Regions from separate parts of the Micromonospora sp. NPDC126480 genome, predicted to be linked through region 2. Evidence: riboswitches for the same ligand, from Rfam matches in the RefSeq annotation. Region 2 holds a riboswitch; the other holds the start of a gene.
The links. Region 2 has a riboswitch for cyclic di-AMP ahead of ABTW87_RS22215 (C39 family peptidase). Riboswitches for the same ligand answer to the same signal wherever they lie in the genome.
Positions count from the first base shown of each region.

Region 1 (7,491 bases), on a different contig from region 2:
ACCCGGGAGTCGATGCAGCCGAGCAGGACGGCGTACGGCTGCTGGTCGCCGGAGGCCGTCGCGGCGGCGGCGGTGACGTCGTGGCCGTGGATCGGCTGCCCGCTGACGAAGCGCCGGTTGCCGGCGAGCAGCTCGGCCAGCGCCGCGCGGGGCGTACCACCGGCGGCGCGCCCGCCCGGCCGGTCCGGGGGTGGTGCCATGTCCGCCAGCCTGACGGGTATCCGCGGGACCGTGGGCCGGGTTGCGAATCTTCTCACCGGTGCGGTTGGCGTGGTGTCATGACGGGTAGCCGGTGTTACCACCGGGTATCGCCGGTGTGACGAACTCGCGCGGCCCGGGGGAGGTGGCGATGCCGGAGGCACACGAGGTCCGCCTGCCTGACGGCGTCCGCCTGCACGTCGAGGTGCACGGGCCGGCCGATGCCGAGGTGACCGCGGTACTGCTGCACGGGTGGACGCTTGACGGCCGCGCCTGGCACCGGCAGCTCGCCGAGCTGCGCGACCGCTTCGCCGGGGCGGTTCGGGTGGTGACCTACGACGCTCGCGGCCACGGCCGGTCCAGTTGCATGGCGCTGCCCACGGCCACCCTGGCTCAGCTCGGCGACGACCTCGCCGCGGTGCTCGACGCGGTCGCGCCGACCGGCCGGGCCGTGCTCGCCGGGCACTCCATGGGCGGTATGACGATCATGGAGTACGCCCACCGCCACCCCGCGCACTTCGCCGCCCGCGTCGCCGGTCTGGTCTTCGTCTCCACCACCGCCGAGGGGCACACGCACACGGTCTACGGCCTGTCGCCCCGGATCGCCCGGTTGATCCGGCTCGCCGAGACCACCGGCGCCGGGGTCCTGGCCCGGTGCGGGTCGTGGCGTCCGCCGCGGGCACTGCTGCGCGCTTTGAAACCCAGCATCCGCTGGATGCTCTTCGGCGACCACTGCGACCCGGGCGACATCCGCCTGGTCACCTCCGCGGTGGCCCGGGCGTCGTTGCGGTCGATCGGCGGTTTCCGGGCCTCGATCGGGGCGCAGCACCGGCTGGAGACGCTGGCCGAGCTGGCGCACCTGCCGGCCGCCGCGCTGGTCGGCGACCGGGACCGGCTGACCCCGCCGCCCTGCGCGGAATCGATCGCGGCCGCGCTGCCGGCGACCGAGCTCACCGTCTGCCCGGGCGCGGGACACATGCTCATGATGGAGCGCCCCGACGAGGTGAACGACGCCCTGGTGGGCGTGCTGCGCCGGGTCCTCGACCGCCCCGCCACGACCGCGAAGGTCACCGGGTAGCGCCCGCGCGCACCTCGAGCGTGCCGGGTGACGCCGGGGCGTACCCTCGTGCGGTTGGCCGGGGTACGGCCGCGCGTACCGCGCCACCCTCGCCGCCGACGTCAGGAGGAGCGAGCGTTGACCGACCAGACCGCGCTGGAGCAGGAGATCGCCGTCGAGCAGCGGCACCTCGACCGGGTGTACGCGCGTCTGGCCGAGCTGCGCCGGTCGGCGGTCCACGCGGAGAAGGAGGGCTACCGACTGGCCCGGGTCGGCAACTTCGGCGCCCTGGTCGAGCGGGACGCGATGGTGTTCCACGCGGCGCAGCGCCGGCACCTGTTCGACGCCGAGCACGAGGGGCTGGTCTTCGGCCGGCTCGACCTGCGCGACGGGCAGGTGCTGCACGTCGGGCGCCTCGGTATCCGGGACGAGAACGCGGCCACCCTGGTGGTGGACTGGCGCGCCCCGGCCGCCGCCGCCTTCTACCGGGCCACCCCGGCGCAGCCGCTGGGTGTGATCCGCCGGCGCATGATCCAGTCGAGCGGGGAGCGGGTCACCCGGATCGAGGACGACCTGCTCGACCCGGCCGCCGCCCCGCCCGACCTGACGGTGGTCGGCGACGGCGCCCTGCTGGCCACCCTGTCGAAGGCGACCGGGCGCGGCATGCGGGACATCGTCGCCACCATCCAGCGGGAGCAGGACGAGGCGATCCGGTCGCCCGGCTCGGGCGTCACGATCGTCTCCGGCGGACCGGGGACCGGCAAGACGGCGGTCGCCCTGCACCGGGCGGCGTACCTGCTCTACTCCGACCGCAGCCGGTACGCCGGCGGCGGCATCCTGGTGGTCGGGCCGTCGGCGGTCTTCGTCGACTACATCGCGTCGGTGTTGCCGTCGCTTGGCGAGGACACCGCCGCGCTGGCCTCGCTGGGCGGCCTCTTCCCGGGGTTGCGTGCGACCCGCACCGACCCGCCGGAGGTCGCGGCGGTGAAGGGCTCGCTGCGGATGCGGCGGGTGCTGGAGCGGGCCGCCCGGGACGCGGCGCCGGATGCTCCCGGGGAGCTGCGGCTGTTGTACCGGGGTGGGCTGCTGCGCGTCGACCGCCGGGAGCTGGACGCCATCCGGGAACGGGCGCTGCCGCGCGGCGCGCGACGCAACGAGGTGCGCCGGGCCGGCTTCGACGGGGTCTTCGCCGCGCTGTGGGCGCAGGCCCGGCGGCTGGGGATCGCCCGTTTGCCCGAGCAGCGCGCGTTCGAGGACGAGATCGCCGACCGGCCGGAGTTCCGCGAGTTCCTGAAGGCGTGGTGGCCGCGGCTGCACCCGCGCCACGTGCTCGGCTGGCTCGCCCGGCCCGACCGGCTGCGCCGGTACGCCGCGGGCGTGCTCGGCGGCCGTGAGATCCGGCTGCTCCTCGACGCGTACCGGACCTTGGACTCCGAAGGGCTGACCGTCGCCGACATCGCCCTGCTCGACGAGCTGGACACCCTGCTGGGCAAGCCGCTGAAGCCGGCGCGGCCGAAGCGGGATCCGTTCCAGCTCGCCGGCGGCGTACGCGAGCTGAGCACGCTCGCCGACCGGCAGCGCGCCGCCCGGGAGGCGGCCCGGCAGCGCCCGGAGGACTACCGGGAGTACGCCCACGTGGTGGTCGACGAGTCGCAGGACGTGTCGCCGATGCAGTGGCGCATGATCGGCCGGCGTGGCCGGCTGGCCTCGTGGACAGTGGTGGGCGACCCGGCGCAGACGGCGTGGACCGGTGACCCGGACGAGCTGGCCCGGGCCCGTGACCAGGCACTCGGCCGGCGGCGGAGGCACCACTTCACGCTCACCACCAACTACCGCAACTCGGCGGAGATCTTCGCGGTGGCGGCGGCCGAGATCCGGCGGGTCGACCCGGACCTTCCGTTGCCCACCGCCGTCCGCTCGACCGGCGTCGACCCGGTGCAGCTGGTCGTGCCGCCGGAGGAGTTGGAGACCGCCGTGGTGGAGGCGGTCGGCACGTTGCTCACCGAGGTGGAGGGGACGGTCGGGGTGATCACGCCGGTGCCGCGCCGGGGCGCGGTCGCCGGTTGGCTGGGTGGGCTCGGCGCGCCGCGGCTGCAGGTCGTGACCAGCCTGGAGGCCAAGGGCATGGAGTACGACGGCGTCGTCCTGGTGGCACCGGGTGAGATCCGGGCCGACCCGGGGTCGGGCGTGCGGACCCTGTACGTCGCGCTGTCCCGTGCCACCCAGCGGCTCACCACCATCGACCCCGTCGGCTGAGCGTCGACACCGCGACCGACAGTTGCATACATAGCGATGTGAGCATAGGTTAGGCACGGATCGGGACGGGCGACGGAAGGTGTCCGCGTGGGCGCAGGTCATGACCACCACCACGGGTCGGTCACCAACGCCGCGCAGCGGCACCGCGGGCGCCTCTGGGCGGCCTTCGGCCTGCTCGCCACCCTGATGGTGGTCGAGGCGGTGGCCGCCTTCCGCACCGGATCGCTCGCGCTGCTCAGCGACGCCGGACACATGTTCACCGACGTGCTCGGCATCGGCATGGCCCTGGCCGCGCTCACCGCCACCCGCCGGCGCAGCGGCGACCCGCAGCGCACCTTCGGGCTCTACCGGCTGGAGGTGCTCGCCGCCCTCGCCAACGCCCTGCTGCTCTCCGGCGTGGCGGTCTACGTGCTGGTCGAGGCCGTACGCCGGTTCGGCGACCCGCCGCAGGTGCGCACCGGCCCGATGCTGGCGGTGGCCACCCTCGGCCTGCTCGCGAACCTGATCGCCTTCGCCCTGCTCCGGCCCGGGGCGAAGGAGAGCATCAACCTCCAGGGCGCCTACCTCGAGGTGCTCGGCGACCTGCTGGGCAGCCTCGGCGTGATCGCCGCGGCCCTGATCATCACGGCCACCGACTGGTGGTGGGTCGACCCGCTGGTCGCGGTCGCCATCGGCCTGTTCATCCTGCCCCGCACCTGGCGCCTCGGGCGGGCGGCGCTGCGCATCCTGGTGCAGGCCGCGCCGGAGCACCTCCAGGTCACCGCCGTGCACGACCGACTGGTCGCCGTGCCCGGCGTCGCGGAGGTGCACGACCTGCACGTCTGGACACTCACCTCCGGGATGGAGGTGGCCTCCGCCCACCTCACGATCGCGCCCGGCGCCGACGTCGCCGCGGTCCTCGCCGCCGCGCGGACCCTGCTCCGCGACGAGTTCCGGATCGAGCACGCCACGTTGCAGATAGAGCCCGGGGCGGCCGCCGGTACCTGCGGGGCCGTTGAGTGGTGATCGGCACACCCCTCCTCGTGCGGATCGATCCTCTCCCTTTTGTCTGATTAGGCGGTGACCACACGGACACCGTCAGTAACATCCGCTGCACCTGCCACCTGAGCACCGGTAGGCTCTGATCCGGCCTCCGCCAGGCGGCACCCACCGGTGCCGGCGGCGGTCGCCGCCTAATCGCCCGCCAGGGCGAACCGGGGAACCAGGTACGTGGGGTGCATCCGCGCCAGCGGTAGGGATCTTCCGTCCCGAACCCGTCAGCTAACCCGGTCGGCGGCTGACGGAAGGACACGTGTATATGCCAGCAGTGGCACCCGTACGACGACCTGCCGCCCGGGTGGCGGCACTGATCATCGCGGCGCTCGCGCTCGGGCTCGGCGTCGCGCCGGTGGCCCCCGCGACGGCCGCTCCGCCGGCCCGCCAGGCCGCCGCCCCCGGGGACGACCCCGAGGGCGGCACCCCCGCCCTCCGCGCGCAGCTCGAAGCGGCCAGCAAGGGATACCTCGACGCCAAGCGGGCCCTGGAAACCTCGGTGAAGCGGCAGCAGCAGCTCGCCGACCAGCTCAAGACCACCGAGACGCAGCTCGCCGAGCGCACCAGCCGGGTCGGTCAGATCGCCGGCCTCGCGTACCGCACCGGCCGCCTCGGCACTGCGTCGGCGCTGCTCAACAGTTCGTCCCCGGAGGGCTTGATGGACCGGGCCGCTGCCCTGGACGCGGTGGCCGCCAACGAGGACCAGGCGCTGCGCGAGCTGCTGGACACCCGCGACCAGGTCAATCAGGCCAAGCTCGCGGTGGAGGCGGAGATCGGGGAGCAGCGCAAGCAGCAGGCGGTGATGGCCAAGCGCAAGCAGCAGGCCGAGCGGGCGCTCACCGTGGCCAACGAGCGGGCCAGCTCCGCCCCCGCGAGCCGCAGCTCCACCCGGGCGGCACCCGCGCCGCGGAACTCGGACGGCTCCTGGCCCTCCGAGTCGTGCAGCGTCAACGACCCGACCCCGGCCAACGGCTGCATCACCCCGCGCACACTGCACGCCCTCAACCAGGCCAAGGCGGCCGGCTTCACCCGGTACGTGTCGTGCTTCCGCTCCGGCGGCTCGGGCGAGCACCCGAAGGGCCGGGCCTGCGATTTCGCCGCCCAGAAGAGCGGCTTCGGCGGAGACGCGACCGGCGGCGACCGGACGTACGGCAACAACCTGGCGGCGTTCTTCGTGAACAACGCCGACCGCCTCGCCGTGCTCTACGTGATCTGGTACCGGCAGATCTGGCTGCCCAGCAGCGGCTGGAAGTCGTACAGCGGCGCGGGCGGGGACCCGTCCAGCGACCACACCAACCACGTGCACCTGTCGGTCTACTGACGAGGGCGTGCGGGCCGGGCAGCCGTCGGGCGACCGACAGCTGCCCGGCCCGCAGGCCGTCAGGCGCTCTCCAGCGCCGCGCCGAGCCGGCTGGCCAGAGCCAGGTGCGCCGCGCGGGCCTGCTCGAACGCGTACCGGAACAGCGGCGCCGGCGCGACGAGCGTGATCTCCACGTCGATGCGGACGCCCTCCGGCTCCGGTGCCAGCCGGGTCCGGTTGCGTACCGTCGTCGCCGGCCACTGCCGGGCCACGGTGACCACCTCGTCCTCCGTCGCGACGAGCACGTCGGCGCGGTAGGTGACCGGTAGCCGCAGCCGACCCAGCGGGACGCGGTCGGTGATCGCGTAACTGGCGCGGGCGCCGCGCCGGGACGCGACCCGTCGCACCCGGACGATGAACGGATGGAACTCGCCGTGCCGGAGCGGATCGGCAAGCAGGTTCGCGGCGGCCGCCGGGGTGGACCGCGCCTGGACGGTGTAGCTGAAGGAATCCCGCCTGAGCACGCCGTCTCCCACCGTCGTCGGTCGTCCGATCGTCACCCACCCCGGCCGTGCTGGCAACGCCCGATCGGTGACCGCGCGGACACCCGGCGGCCACCCGCCGACGCGACTACGGTCAGCGGATGGGGTACGACGACACGGGGACGACGATCGGGAGGCGCGCATGGCGGAACACGTGATGGTCTTCGCGCCGACACCGCGGCTCACGGTGACCATCGACCAGCCCAGCGACGCGCCGGAGTTGCACCTGCACCCGGGCGGGCAGGGCGTCTGGCAGGCCCGCATGATCATGTCGCTCGGGGTCGACGTGGTGCTCTGCACGGCGCTGGGTGGCGAGGTCGGCCAGGTGCTGGAGCCGTTGCTGGTCAGCGAGGGCGTCGACCTCAAGGTGGTGGTCCGCGACTCCGGCGGCAGCGGCGGGTACGTGCACGACCGGCGCGAGGGCTCCCGCCGCGAGATCGCGGACGTGCCCGGCCAGCCGCTCGGCCGGCACGAGCTGGACGAGCTGTACAACCTGGCGCTCGGGGAAGGGCTGCGCGCCCCGGTCAGCGTACTGAGCGGGCCGAACGAACCATCCCTGGTCCCGGCCGAGCTGTACCGGCGCTTCGCGGCCGACCTCGGCGCCAACGGCGGCAGGGTGGTGGTCGACCTCTCCGGCGACCACCTCACCGCCGTGCTTGACAGCGGTGTCTTCTTCCTCAAGGTCAGCCACGAGGAGCTGATGGCCGACGGCCGCGCCGCCGGCGACGACGAGGACCAGCTCGCCCGCGCGATGTACGACCTGCACGCCGGCGGGGCGGAGAACGTGGTGGTGAGCCGCGCCGACAAACCGGCCCTCGCCCTGGTCGACGGCGAGGTGTTCGAGGTGGAGATGCCCCGCCTCCAGGCCGCCGACCCGCGCGGTGCGGGCGACTCGATGACCGCCGGGGTGGCCGCCGTGGTGGCCCGGGGCGGGGACATCCGGACGGCCGTCCGCACCGGGGCCGCCGCCGGCGCGCTGAACGTGACCCGGCACGGTCTCGGCACCGGCCGGCTCGACTCGATCACCGGCCTGGTCGACCGGGTACGCCTGGTGCCGGCCGGAAGCCGGCCGCAGGAACGCACCACCCCGGACGAGCTGGCGGACC
Region 1 covers NZ_JBEORU010000004.1:12,932-20,422, reverse strand. The annotation lists gene ABTW87_RS04835 (carbonic anhydrase) at 1-200, opposite strand, end outside; gene ABTW87_RS04830 (alpha/beta fold hydrolase) at 350-1,276, shown strand; gene ABTW87_RS04825 (HelD family protein) at 1,394-3,511, shown strand; gene ABTW87_RS04820 (cation diffusion facilitator family transporter) at 3,599-4,516, shown strand; cyclic di-AMP (ydaO/yuaA leader) riboswitch at 4,671-4,801, shown strand; gene ABTW87_RS04815 (coiled-coil domain-containing protein) at 4,818-5,864, shown strand; gene ABTW87_RS04810 (SRPBCC family protein) at 5,924-6,367, opposite strand; gene ABTW87_RS04805 (1-phosphofructokinase family hexose kinase) at 6,528-7,491, shown strand, end outside.
Region 1: linked by a shared signal. The riboswitch ahead of ABTW87_RS04815 (coiled-coil domain-containing protein) and the one ahead of ABTW87_RS22215 (C39 family peptidase) in region 2 are both predicted to bind cyclic di-AMP.

Region 2 (7,491 bases):
ATGTCGCGCTGGCCGACCAGCCGCTCGACGAACCGGGCGCACGTCACCGCCTGCGACTCGCGCTCGAACCCGTAGCCGATCTCCCAGCTGGGCTTGTGGTGCACGAAGAGGAACGGGCCCACCGGGTCAGGGGCGACCACCTCGGCGACGACGGCCGCGGCCCACGGCAGGCCGGCGGTGCGTGCCGTGACGTGGAGGTCGACCTCGTGTACGCCGCCGAGCGGCCAGCGGCTCGCCAGCGCGGCGCCGACGCCGTCGGCCGACCTGGCGGAGTGTCGTGCCACCTGGTAATCCGGCCCGAGCAGGTCGGCAGCCTGGTCGTACCCGTTGCCCCAGACCGTCTCCTGCAGCGCCACCACGTCCGGGCGGAGGTCGGCGATCCCGGCCCGCAGGACCCGCCGGCGCTGGTCCCAGCCCGCGTGCTCGGGCGACAGCAGGTTGACCGTCAGAACCCGGATCCGCCCCGGTCGCGGATCCGGCCGGGACGGCTGGGCAACGTCGGGCATGCAGCCATCATTCCCCGCACCGGCGACATCCGCGAAGCCTTCCGGGCGCTCCGGCGCTCGTGCGCCGGCGGGCAGCGGTCACAAGACCGCGGCCTTGACCAGCTCAACCACCCGCTTCTCCACCTCCGGGCTCCACGTCTTGAGTGCGTACGACACCGGCCACATGTCCCCGTCGTCGATGTTGGCCGTGTCCTGGAAGCCCAGGGTCGAGTACCGGTAGTTGAACTTGCCCGCGTCCTGGAAGAAGACGACGATCTTGCCGTCCTCGTTCGCGTACGCGGGCATCCCGTACCACGTCTTCGGCGCCAGCTGCGGGGCGGCGGCGGTCACCGCCACATGCACCCGCTCGGCGAGCGCACGATCCTCCGGCGTCATCTGCGCGATGCGGTCGAGGACCGCCTGAAGCCCGTCGGCCTTCTTGGCGCCCTTCCTGCCCTCGGCGCGCAGCTCGGCGGCGCGCTCCTTCATCGCGGCGCGCTCCTCGGCGCTGAAGCCGTCGGATTCGGTCCTGGCACTCTTCGCGGACATTCCCCGCCGCCTTTCGACGTTCCCTGGCTCGGCGCGCTGCCGACCACCTGGAAGAAAGGCTAGGCCGGACGGGATGCCGGGCACTTCTCGATTCCTGATCGAAACCGGGGCGTAGCCGGCCGATGAGTTTGGGATGCTGGCGCGGTCCATCTGCCGACTACACCACCCGACCGGAAAGGACCACCTCGATGGCGAAGGTCATCTCCACGCTGTTCATCTCGGCCGACGGCGTCGCCGAGATCGACCCCGACTGGCACTTCCCGTACTTCGACGAGAACATGGGCCGTGCCGTCACCGAGGACTACGACGCCGCTGACGTGCTGCTCATCGGCCGTGTGACCTACGACAGCTTCGCCGGGGCCTGGCCCGACCGCGAGGCGGCCGGCGGGGAGGACGCCCCGTTCGCCAAGCAGCTCGGCGACATGCGCAAGGTGGTCGTCTCGCGCCAGCCGCTGGAGTTCTCCTGGCGCAACTCGGAGCTGGTCAGCGGCGAGCTGGTCGATGCCGTCGCCGCGCTCAAGGCCGACGCCGGCAGCAGGGGCATCCTCATCCCCGGGTCCATCTCCGTGGTGCAGCAGCTGCTCGCCGCGGGGCTGGTCGACGAGCTGCGCCTGCTGGTGCACCCGGTGGCGGCACGTAGGGGCCGCAAGTTGTTCGACGAGGGCGACACCGCGTACCACCTGACGGTGACGGCGACGGAGACGTTCCCGACCGGCGTGATCCGCGTGATCTACGCGCCGACCGAGGCGCCCGCCGCCGTCGGCTACGACGAGGTCAAGGACCAGGTTTCCTGAGTACGCCCCGGCCGGGTCGCCGGATCCGGGCGACCCGGCTGATGCGCCCGACCGGGACGCCTACCGGGCGCGGGCCCAGGCGGTGAAGCGCTCGAACAGGCGGTCCGGTGGCGTGCCCCCGTCCAACTCGGCGAGCTGCTCGGCGGCCTCGACCTGGAGCGTCGCCAGGTAGACCAGCAGGGCGGCCCGGTCGTGGCGGTACTCGCCCAGCAGCCGGAGCTTCGCCGGTGAGCACGGCCACGCGATCCCGCACGCCCGGCACCGCCAGGTCGGCCGGGACGGGACATGTTCGGCGCGGCGTCGGGTCACCGGACCCGCACCGGCTCTATCTCCGTCACGGCGTCGACCCGGACCGCCGCGTACCGCTCCCGGGGAGCGACCGACCGATCCGGGCGGATCTCGCGGCCCTTGAGCTGCACCCAGACCACGCCGTCGACGGTCTGGGTGCCGAGGACCTCGGTGATGGCCAGGGTCAGGGTCCCGGTGCCGAACCGGTAGGCGTCCTCCCGGACCCGGATCGTGCGGCCGACGGCGATGGTCACCGGCGGTACCTCCCTTCGCGGGTTGGACGGGGCCGCCCCGACACGTCACAGGGGCGGCCCCGGCAGCGCGACCGGCGGGTTCGGGTCCCGCTACCGGCGCACGCCGCTCGTCCTTCCACCCTGGACGCGAGCCCCCTAGGCTCGGAACAGTCACCACTCGATCGCGGAGCGCGATGGCCTGATGCGGGCCGGCGCGGAGTGGTGTGGAGAGCCGTGGAAGGGTGTGGAAGTCGTGGGAATCTCGCCGTCCGAGTTCCTCCTTCGTGAGCTGCGGCGACGCCGCACGGCCGCCGGGCTGACCCAGGCTCAACTCGGCGAGTCGGTCTTCTGCTCGGATTCGCAGGTCAGCGCGATCGAGACCGGGACCAAACCGCCGACGCTGCCCTACCTGACCGCTGTCGACAAGGCGTTGAACACCGGCGGCTACTTCGCGACGCTCTGGGACGAGTTGGTCAAGGGGGACGCCGCTCCGGTCTGGCTACGTGAATGGATTCAAATCGAGCGGGAGGCGACCGCGCTGCGCTGGTACGAGCACTCCTTCGTGCCGGGACTGCTACAGACCGAGGCGTACGCTCGCGCGACGTTCCGCGCGGCCCGCGTGCCGGCTGCGGACCTCGACCGGCGCGTGGCCGCGCGGCTGGAGCGGCAGTCCGTCCTCGGTCGGGACCCGGCCCCACAACTCTTCGTGGTGCTGGACGAGATGGTCGTCCGGCGGGCGTGCGGAGGCGGCGACGTGATGGCCGAGCAGGTGGAACACCTGCTGACCTGCGCCGAACAGCCCCATATTCAGTTGCATGTGGTGCCGTTGTCCGCTGGCATCTACTCAGGACTCGCCGGGGCGTTCATCCTGGCTGACCTGCCGGATGGCTCACGCGCCGGTTACGTCGACAACCAACTGGCAGCGCAGATCACCGGGCAGCCCGACCCGGTTGCTAGCCTGGGACTGTCTTGGGACTCAGTCCGGGGTGAAGCTCTCCCGCTCGGGCAGACACTCGACGTACTCAAGGAAGCGGCGAAGACATGGACAACCTGACGGGCGCTCGCTGGCGGAAGTCGTCCCGCTCGTCCACAAACGGCGGCGCCTGCGTCGAGGTCGCCGACAACCTGCCCGGTGTCGTGGGTGTCCGCGACTCCACGGACCCGACCGGGCCCGCGCTGACCTTCTCCCCCGCCGCCTGGCGGGCCTTCGTCACGAAGGTCTCCGGGCTCGGCTGACCGGTCACTCGACCGCCCTACTGGCTCTCGTCCCGGAGCCGGAGCGCGGCGTCAAGGTTGTACCGCGACAACTGCGTGCTCGGATGTTCCACGCCCAACACCCGTTCCCGCCCCGCCAGCGTCATCCTCAAGCGGAGCCGACCACTCATAGAGATCTTGGACGGTTACCGTTCGTCGCGAACGGTAACTGTCCAAGATCTACCTGGTCCTCGTACGGGAAGTGGCGTGCGGCCGGCGCGAGCGCTCTGCCCCGTCGGTGCGGGCAGTTCCACAGCGAGCCGATCGGTGACACGAGCCACCGCCGCGAAGCCGCGCGGCGTCCGGGGTCCGGCCACCGGAGCGACAACGGACGCCGGCCCCGAAAAGGGGGACCGGCGCCCGTCGTGGTGGAGCGGTGGGTCAGGCGGAGTAGCCGCGGGTCGCGGCCCAGTTCGCCAACGCGATCGTGGTCATCCAGTACGACCCGGCGGCGGGGTTCGCCGAGTCGGCGATCCGCACCAGCCGGCCCTCGTCGTCGTAGCCGACCACCGCGATGTAGTGGCCGCCGGGGAACGAGTGCCAGCCGCCGGCGGTGTCGGTGGCGCTACCGGCGACGTTGACCACCACGCCGCGGCCGTCGGTGATGGCCTTGACGACGTCGGCCTGGAGCTGGTCCATCTGGGCCGGGGTGGCGGCGCCGCCCTTGATCATGCGGGTCCGGTACGGGGACCCCTTGACCGTGTCGTTGAGCACCCGGGTGGTGTCCTCGGCCGAGTCGGTGCCGAACTGGTCGGTGCCGAGCGGGCCGGCGAGCTGGTCCTGCGAGCGCTCGATACCGGCGGCGCTTAGCGCGTTGCGGACGGCGGCCGGACCGCAGTAGTAGAAGTTGATTTGCGCCTGGTAGGCGTACTTCAGGGTCTTGGACTTCGGTGGCTTCGGTGCCGCCGGCTTCTTGGTCAGGTCCGGGTCGGCGGCGGCCGTGGTGGCCGGGGCGCTGGACGGCGCGGCGCTCGACGGCGCGGCGCTGCTGGGGGCCACCGCAACGGCGCGGGCCTCGCCACGCGAGGCGGGGCTGTCGCCGCCCCGCTCAGCCAGCGCGACGCCGGTCTGGGCCGAGGCGGGGGCGGGGGTCTCCTCGGTGCCGGCGGCCAGGGCCCCCGCACCGGTCGCCAGCACGAGCGCCGCGGCCGACGCGGCGGCCACCTGGTACGGGCGCTCGGAGACGAGACGGCGGAGCTGTCGCTTGAGGTGGTGCTTCACGGGTTTCCTCCACGGGCGGTCGGGGCTGGTGGCGCACCGTGCCGGCCGAAAGCGGCGCAGGGCGGGGCCGCGCGGAGAGAATCCGCCGGCGGGTGGCCACGAGGGGGTCGCGCCCGGTCGGACCGGGCGGTGGGCGGTGGGTCAGCGCCCGGCGGAAGTCCGGACGGGCGCGGGCACCGCTACGCCGTGGAGGCGGCGGAACGCCCGGGGGGCGGATTCGTGCTGCACGAAGTTGGAACTCCTTCCGACACCGCCTACCGGGTTAGCTGACGGGTTCGGGCGGGAAGTGCGCCCTACCGCGAGACTCGCGGATTCACCCCAGGTGCAATGGGTCCCCGGCTCGCCTTCCGGCGATTGAGCGGGTCGATGCGGCGTCGCCTCTTGCGATCGGGTACCGCACCGGACGCGCCGACATTACTGGCCGGTTCACGGGCCTGCCAAGCCGTCGTGACCTGCCTAAACATCGATCATGGAAGCAATTTTGCGGACACTTTCGCACTGACGCTACTCAATGGGGACGGCTGGCGAAGACGGCGCGTGCGGTCGGTAACGGGACAGGCCGTCGACTTTCTTCCGCCACTCGCGCGAGAATCGGCCGACCTGAGAAACTTGACCGGTTCGACATTCGTGTGACCGGAGTCACGGAAATAACCGGCCGGTCAGCTCGCCCGCGCCGGCCGCCACCGGACCTCGACGGCCCGGCGCCCGACGGTCACCGGCCGGGACCGCGTCGACACCGCCGGCCGCAGCCGTTCCGCCGCCGCGTACGCCTCGGCCGAGAGCGCCCGGGCCGCCTCGGCGGCCACCTCGGCGTCCCGCCACGAGGCCCGCTCCCGGGCCGCGGCCGCGCGGTAGGCGGCCAGCTTGCCGTCCCGGACGGCCCGCGTCAAGGCGATCTCCTGGTCGACCGGGTGCAGGCGGGGGTCCCACCCGCCCCGGTGCCCGAACACGTCCCGGAGCTGCTCGGCGGTGAGGTCACCGCGCCAGTGGGCGGCCACCGCCGCGTGGTGCAGCCAGCGCTCGCGGTACGCGTACTCGGCGGGCGTCCGGGGAGTGCGCGGTCGCGGCAGCGGTGCCGCCGCGGCGAGCCGGCGGGCGTCACCTTCCGCCTCGTCGTACGCCTGCCAGGCCCGGTCGGCCTCCTCCTGGGCGGCCAGCCAGGCGTCCCGTCGCCGTCGCGCCGTCTGAGCCGCCCCGGCCGCCGCCACCGCCACCTCCTCGGCGTACCGGCGCAGGTCGGTGGTCTCGTCCGCCGGTGGCGGCTCCGGGACGGGCCGGTCCGGCTCCGGCCGGGCCGCGAGGACGGTGAGCGTGGTCAGGGCGAGAAGAAGCAGCGCCGACCAGATGGCGGTCGCCCGGGGTACGTCGACGAGGAACTCGTGAAGGACGGTGGTCATGTCGGCACACCTCATGAGGAAACGGCGGGAGTCGTACCGCTCGGCGACTGGCCGGCGGCACGGCGGGGAAACGACGGGTGCAGCCGCGGCCGGACCGGGGTCGGGGCATCTCGGCCGGCCCGGCGAGTGTTAACAGGGGGCCCCTGCTCTACCGCAGGCGTTAAGAGGGGGCCCTTCCTTACCCGAAGGGTGGGGCTCGGGGGCCGGCGGTGGTGGCGGACCGGGCCGGTCGGGGCACCGCCTCGGTGCCGGTCGCCGGGACCGGCCGGGCGGCACCGTGCGGCACGCCGGTCACCGGGACGAGGGCCGCCGAACGGCAGGAGGGCCCGTCGTCGACGGTGGACCGCGCGTACGCGTTCTCCGCTCCGCCGGCACCGGTCGCGCCGTCGGTGCTCAACCACGCGGGGGCGTTCCCCGGGGCCACGGCGATCATCGCTCCGGTCGCGCCGGCGGCCTCCGCCGAGTGAGCCGGACCGGCGACGCCGACGGTGAGACCGGCGGTCAGCGCGAGACCGGCGAGCAGCCGGGAGGCCCAGCGCGCCACCCACCACAACGGACAGGTGAGGGCGACGGGGAGCACGGTCCCACGCTACCGCCGGGCACCGGCCCGCCGCACCGGTGACGGGCGTGTCGCACTGAGTGTCGCGCCGGACCGGTCAGCGTGGAGGGTCAGCCGCGCTCGCCCGCGTACACCCTGGGGTTGTCGGGCTCGGCCGCGCGCGGCGCCGGCACGGCCGCCGGCCGCCTGCGGCGCGGCCCGAGCCGGCGCATCATCGGTGTCTCCACCCAGCGGTGCAGCAGCGCCGCCAGCAGCAGGTTGACCAGGAGGAAGCCCACCACGGCCGTCGGCCCCCACCAACCGTCCAGGCCCACCCCGTAGTGACCGGTCAGCCGCAGCACGCTGACCATGACCAGGACGTGCACCAGGTAGAACGCGAACGAGACCTCACCGAGCCAGACCATCGGCCGGGAGCGCCACGGGGTCCGCCGGCCGGCGACGTCCGCGTCGGCGGCGGCGGCGATGACCAGGACGTACGCGGCCGACAGCAGCGCCGCCCACAGTTCGGCCCGGATCCAGCCGCCGGCCACCACCCAGGTCACCACGAAGAACACCGTGGCCAGGCCCAGCCGTGGGCCACGCCACCGGCCGCGGCGCAGCAGCTCGGCGGCGGCCACGCCCATCCAGAACTCCAGCGAGCGCACCGGCGGGAAGATCTGGGTGAACCACCAGCGGCTCTCCTCGGGCACGAGGGCCTGCGCCGGCCAGAGC
Region 2 covers NZ_JBEORU010000026.1:8,486-15,976, reverse strand. The annotation lists gene ABTW87_RS22250 (endonuclease/exonuclease/phosphatase family protein) at 1-506, opposite strand, end outside; gene ABTW87_RS22245 (iron chaperone) at 585-1,034, opposite strand; gene ABTW87_RS22240 (dihydrofolate reductase family protein) at 1,223-1,828, shown strand; gene ABTW87_RS22235 (flavin reductase) at 1,889-2,137, opposite strand; gene ABTW87_RS22230 (hypothetical protein) at 2,134-2,370, opposite strand; gene ABTW87_RS22225 (helix-turn-helix domain-containing protein) at 2,552-3,403, shown strand; gene ABTW87_RS22220 (DUF397 domain-containing protein) at 3,391-3,585, shown strand; gene ABTW87_RS22215 (C39 family peptidase) at 3,985-4,824, opposite strand; cyclic di-AMP (ydaO/yuaA leader) riboswitch at 5,061-5,195, opposite strand; gene ABTW87_RS22210 (hypothetical protein) at 5,484-6,221, opposite strand; gene ABTW87_RS22205 (hypothetical protein) at 6,400-6,801, opposite strand; gene ABTW87_RS22200 (acyltransferase family protein) at 6,891-7,491, opposite strand, start outside.